One region of the Paenibacillus sp. S33 genome, then DNA from elsewhere that is predicted to be linked to it. Evidence: predicted binding sites of a transcription regulator. Region 1 holds the regulator's gene; the other holds the start of a gene.

Evidence for each region. The regulator NrdR, encoded in region 1, represses ribonucleotide reductase genes. The targets are predictions, from matches to a motif close to AACACNATATATNGTGTT.
Region 2: the regulator NrdR is predicted to act here: its motif matches at 1,461-1,478, upstream of nrdI (class Ib ribonucleoside-diphosphate reductase assembly flavoprotein NrdI).

What each region holds. Positions count from the first base shown of each region.
Region 1 is NZ_JBSIEZ010000001.1:1,851,670-1,854,805, reverse strand. Features, by position in the region: gene ACWGXJ_RS08740 (GNAT family N-acetyltransferase) at 1-31, shown strand, start outside; gene ACWGXJ_RS08735 (alpha/beta hydrolase family protein) at 28-1,053, shown strand; tRNA gene ACWGXJ_RS08730 (tRNA-Lys) at 1,113-1,185, opposite strand; tRNA gene ACWGXJ_RS08725 (tRNA-Ala) at 1,199-1,274, opposite strand; gene nrdR (transcriptional regulator NrdR) at 1,404-1,871, opposite strand; gene ACWGXJ_RS08715 (alpha/beta-type small acid-soluble spore protein) at 1,977-2,201, shown strand; gene ACWGXJ_RS08710 (lytic transglycosylase domain-containing protein) at 2,320-2,883, opposite strand; gene coaE (dephospho-CoA kinase) at 2,880-3,136, opposite strand, start outside.
Region 2 is NZ_JBSIEZ010000001.1:2,001,473-2,004,608, reverse strand. Features, by position in the region: gene ACWGXJ_RS09535 (MFS transporter) at 1-252, opposite strand, end outside; gene ACWGXJ_RS09530 (GNAT family N-acetyltransferase) at 239-814, opposite strand; gene ACWGXJ_RS09525 (DUF2500 domain-containing protein) at 874-1,236, opposite strand; gene nrdI (class Ib ribonucleoside-diphosphate reductase assembly flavoprotein NrdI) at 1,642-2,001, shown strand; gene nrdE (class 1b ribonucleoside-diphosphate reductase subunit alpha) at 1,988-3,136, shown strand, end outside.

The DNA.
Region 1 (3,136 bases):
GAACCTGCATTCGAGGAGAGAACACCATTGAAAAAAACATTTAAGCTTACTTTGGGTATTGCGGCAGCTCTAGCTGTTGCCTTGATACTCATTGTTCTATATCAAAATTCCTACAAGATGACGGAAGAAAAAATACAAATTGCGACACCCAAAGGGCTCCTAACAGGCACGTTAGCTTTGCCTAAGGGTTACTCGGGAAAGGTTGGATTAATTGTTTTTGTGCATGGGGATGGTCCTATTAATGACACATATGATGATGGATACAAACCACTGTGGGAAAAGTTCGCCTCCAAGGGTTATGCCTCCCTGTCATTGAATAAGCCCGGTATTAATAGTGCCCCTGGAAATTGGCTGGATCAAAGCATGGAGGACCGCGCACAGGAGATCCGATATGCAATAGACTGGGCGAGAACCTTGCCGATGATTGATACGCAAAAAATCGGCCTATGGGGAGCCAGTCAAGCAGGATGGGTCATTCCGAAGATCGTTAAAGAGGAACATGATATTGCATTCAGCATCCTTGTATCGCCTGCCGTGAACTGGATTTCCCAAGGACAATTTAATACCAGAAAAGAAATGGAGCAAGAAGGAGCTACTCCGCAAGAAATTCAAAAGACATTGAACTACGATCAAGAGATTCTACAGTTACTGAAAAAACATGCTTCTTATGAAGAATACCTAAGCATAGCCGATCCTGAGGATATGATCTCCAAAGAAAGATGGAGCTTTATAGGCAAAAATTTTCGGTCTGATTCCACCGAAGAATTAAGTCACTTCCATTCTCCTGTACTCTTGGTTCTGGCTGGCAAAGATATTAATGTAGATGTAAAGGATACCGAGCGAGTCTACCGCCAGAAAATACCCGCAGAGCTGCTGTCCGTTATTCATTTACCTGAAGCCGACCATTCCATGATGGATGAAAAAATCGCGCGTTCAAAATCTCTAACTTTTTTAACAGCCGTATTCGCCCCAAGAAAATTGGTGAATGACGAGTATCTCAAAATCCTTGCCGATTATGTCAATCAACGGAAACCCCATGATGTTTTCAGCTAGACTGAGAATAGATCTATAAACAACAAAAAAACGGCATCTCTGCCGTTTTTTCTAAAGGATGGACTCTCAGGGACTCGAACCCTGGACCAATTGATTAAGAGTCAACTGCTCTACCAACTGAGCTAAGAGTCCATAATTAAAAGTTTGGTGGAGCCTAGGGGGATCGAACCCCTGACCTCATCGCTGCCAGCGATGCGCTCTCCCAGCTGAGCTAAGGCCCCATCATAAGTAAGTTTAATCAACGTTTCAAGCGACTTCTATATCATATAAAATTTTTATCCCTGTGTCAATACTTTTATAAAAAATATAATCATCTTCCCACTTTGTCCCAAGAAAGATACAGTCAGCGATCAGTCGCTGGCTGTATCTTTAGATAATAGTGTTTTCAGTTCCTTCATAAACATATTGATGTCTTTAAACTGACGATAGACGGACGCAAAACGGACGTAGGCGACTTCATCCACTGGGTAAAGCTGTTCCATGACCAGCTCACCGATCTGCTGGCTATCCACTTCTGTGGCTGCTGTGTTGCGGATAGCGTTCTCTACCTGGGATACGATCATATCCAGTTGCTCGACGGATACTGGACGCTTCTCGCAGGCCCGAATGAGGCCACGCAGCATTTTATCACGACTAAATTCTTCACGGCTGCCGTCTTTTTTGATGACCATGAGCGGGGTTTCCTCCACCATTTCAAAGGTGGTAAAACGCCTGGCACACTGCTCACATTCACGGCGGCGACGGATGGACTTGTTATCATTCGCAGGTCGCGAATCCAACACTTTCGTGCCGTTGTAGGCACAATACGGACATTTCATAATCTCACCACTTTCTTTTTCCAATAAATTCCCGAAGATTCTTAGTAATAATTTTGTCAAAACGGATCATAATATGTTTACCATATCGCGAGGAGGTGAACAACAATGGCACAAGGAAACAATGGCAACTCCAACAATCTGGTAGTCAGCAGATCCTCCGGCGCTCTGGAGCAAATGAAATATGAAATCGCTCAAGAGCTGGGTATCAGCATTCCTCAAGATGGATACCAAGGTAACATGACTTCCTATGAGAACGGTTCGATCGGGGGCTACATCACAAAACGCCTCGTAACGATCGCCGAACAACAATTGGCAGGTCAATACCAATAATCGCGGTAATAATGCAGAAATAACAAGATAAAGTGTATGGATGGGCTGCTAAAAACAGCCTGTCCTGCGCTTTTTTCATTTTAAAGCGAAAAGGCTCATCATGTCATTAACTTGCCATTTAAAAATCATTATAAATTTTCGTGTATTGCCTGTAGTAATAAATGACCCGCTGTACATAATGTCGTGTCTCACCAAAAGGGATTTGCTTAATGGACTCTTCTTTTCCATCCCACACTCCCTTATCCAGCCACTCCTGAACTTTCCCTGGCCCTGCATTGTAAGCAGCTACGATTGCTACAGGATTATCCTGAAACTTCATGGATAGGTTATGCAAATACCAGGTTCCCAGCTCAATATTGGTGCCAGGCTCGTGCTTGACACTGTCCAGCGGAACCTTTTGAATCTGGGCACTGTCCATAATCCAATTTGCCGTATTCGGCATAATCTGCATCAGGCCCAGTGCACCCTTATGCGACTGCTTGCTGGTTTTAAAATTGGTTTCTACACGGATAATAGACGCCACCAAAAATGGGTCCACTTCATACGTTTGTGAATACTGCCGAATCTCATCCTTATATTGAATTGGATAGAACCAGGACATCCAATTTGAATTAAGGAACAGGATCAGGACAAACCCGACAAACAAAGTGAGCAGGACTCTTTTCTTTCGCAAAATATTCATGCAAGTCCCTTCCGCTGCCAAAATTGATCAATTTGTCGTTTCGTCTCAGTCTGTGTTCCGCTATTATCGATAACGATATCGGCCAAGCTTTTCTTTTGTTCAATATCCATTTGTGCGGACAGCCTAAGTCCAGCTTGCTCCTCCGTCAGACCGTCTCTGAGCATCAGACGCTGGAGCTGAATATCACGTGGTACGTACACAACCATAATTTCCTCGTACAAGCTCTCCAGCCCGGACTCGTACAGTAACGGGA
Region 2 (3,136 bases), 150 kb from region 1:
GAACAACACACTGTAGACTAAAAAACAGCAAAGTCCCAAAATAACAGAAATTTTTCTGCCATACTTGTCTGCAATCGCCCCTGTGGGTATCTCAAACAAAAAAATACTTACAAAAAATACAACCAGTAAGAAGTTCGCACTTTGCAGAGAAAGTCCTTTAGCTAATAGAAATAGGATGAGCGTAGTCCCCGTGATTTCACTCATAAAAAATTGAAGAAAGCTGACGGAGTAAAATAGCTTATGAGGTTGCACTCTCAGGACTCCGTCGCTTGCTCTCAGCCTTATATTCACTTCGCAAAATCCCCATCTGAATAATGTCATAGTATTGCCCTTCCCTGAATAGCTTTTCCCGCAGCCGACCTTCTTCCTTGAAGCCGCAGGCCAGATAGCAACGGTGTGCACGTTCATTGAACGCATAGACCTCCAACTCCAGCCGATGCAGATTCAGCGTATGAAATGCGAATTTTTGTAACAACCGGATCGCTTCCCGTCCGTAACCTTTGCCCAGATCGCCGTCACGCCCGATCACAACACCAAGGGTGGCGTGCCGATTCACCCAGTTGATTTTGAATAAATCCAGTTGTCCGATATAGTCCAGTGTGTCTTTATGCGCAATGACAAAACCTTTGATCTCGGGGTTGCCGTCAATCATCATCTGCACAAAGGATTCGCTATTCACCTGTGAATGCGGGTAGATAAACACGTCGCTTAAACCACGTGTGATTTCCGGGTCATTGACCCATTTTCGGATAGCTGGTATATCTTCTTGACGGTATTCTCTCAATACTATTCGTTTTCCAATGATATGCGGCATCGTAATCTTCCCTCCAATTATGTATTTGTTTTGGCAATACTAACTCGCCGCCAACACCTTTACGCTTCCATTACTCTCACAAACTCCAGAAAACGTGTACCTTTATAATGAAGCTCCCCACGATCCCCGATCACAATCATACCAAAGTCTGTATCCTTCACCTCCAGCTCCATACGTTCACCCCCGTCAAACTCAAAGGTGATATAATAATATGTCGAAGCTGAAAAATCGCCTGATCCCCCACGCACTCTCGTCCGTTTATCCACAACCTTACATGAACGTTGTACCCGTTCGGCTGCTTGATTGGACAGGCCCGCTCCTATCGTTTTGACAATTCCCATAATCATTACAAAAGCAATGAGTCCAAATACGATAAAAAAGATTGTATTAAACGATTGAAATTCCATAAAATCACTTCCCATTCGCTTCATCCTTTCTACAGTAAAATGTAAATTTTCCATTCTATTGCCCATTGACAAATCGTACATCTTCACCCTCAAAAACTCCAATACTTTTTTAACATACTTACGAAAAAAAAGTTCTTTCGCTCTTTTCCGCACCCCGCTTGGACTTATACCCGATCTGGGTCCTCTGATCCCCTCTAGACCGATTGACAAAACTATATATAGATATAAAATAGAAAATGTACTCTAAATATAGTGTAAAAAACGTATTTATGCCCGATATCTTGAAGATACAGGTATGAAAATACATGTAAATATAGAGTCAAAATCTTAAATGGCGCAGCCAGCAAGGGATTCCATCTATAATAGATCCCAGGCAATGCGTTTTCTTTTTTCGTTAATTGTTTAAGGAGGTTGCATACCATGCTGATTGCATATGATTCGAAGACCGGCAATGTAAAAAGATTTATAAACAAGCTCAAGCTTCCAGCGGTTCAGATCGAGGAGCAAATGACTATAGAAGAACCTTACGTACTTATTACATATACAACTGGGTTTGGGCAGATACCTGAGAGGGTATCTTCCTTTTTGAAAAAGAATGCTCAAAACCTTGTTGGTGTAGCTGCAAGCGGCAACCGTAACTGGGGTGAGAAATTTGCCAAAAGTGCGGATTTGATTGCCGATCATTATAATGTCCCCGTGATTAGTAAATTTGAATTATCTGGAACGTTCGGAGATGTAGAGCGTTTTAAACAGGAGGTGAGCCGAGTTGCGGCATATTGAATTGAACAACATGTTGATGAAACGCGATACAGACGGCTTTTTCCAATTGGAAAAAGACCAAGAGGCTGTAGCAGAGTTTATGAAGGAAGTTCAGGAACGGAGTTTGAAGTTTGCTGACACAGCCGCTCAAGTGCTGTATATGATTGAGAATGATTATTACGAAAATTTCTATAACAGCTACACGGCTGACGAAATTAATGATATTTTCCATATCACTCATAGCTATAATTTTAAATTTCCTTCCTATATGGCAGCATCCAAGTTTTACACCGACTATGCAATGAAGAGTAACGACCGGAAAGTCTATCTGGAACATTACCCTGACCGGGTTGCTGCTGTCGCGCTGCATTTAGGACGCGGTAATGCCGATACGGCACGCCTGTTGTCCCGCTCGATGATGGAGCAACGCCTCCAGCCAGCAACACCAACCTTCCTGAATGCAGGCAAAAGCCGCCGTGGGGAATTGGTATCCTGCTTCCTGCTCGAAATGGACGACTCCCTGAACTCAATCAACTATGTGCTGAACACCTGCATGCAGTTGTCCAAAATCGGGGGCGGTGTTGCGGTCAACCTGTCGAAACTGCGGGCACGCGGCGAAGCGATTAAAGGCGTAGAAGGCGCAGCAAAAGGCATTATGCCTGTGCTGAAGCTGATGGAAGACGGCTTCTCCTATGCGGATCAAATGGGACAACGTAAAGGCTCTGGGGCAGCCTATTACAACATTTTCGGATGGGACGTGCTTGAGTTCCTGGATAGCAAAAAGATCAATGCTGACGAAAGAGTACGTCTCAAGACACTTTCTATTGGATTGCTGGTGCCAAACCGCTTTTACAAGCTGGCTCAAGATAATGAACCGCTGCATGTATTTGCTCCTTACAGTGTGTTCAAAGCCTATGGAACGCATCTGGACGACATGGATTTGGATGAAATGTACGACACGTTGCTCGCTGACGATCGGGTGAAGAAAAAAATAGCGATGAGCGCACGTGACATGCTGACGAAAATTGCCATGATTCAGTTGGAGTCTGGTTATCCATATATCATGAACAAAAGTAACGCGAACCAGGCACATGCTCTTAAAAACGTGGGTCAAGTCAAGATGTCGAACCTATGCACGGAAATCTTCCAGTTGCAG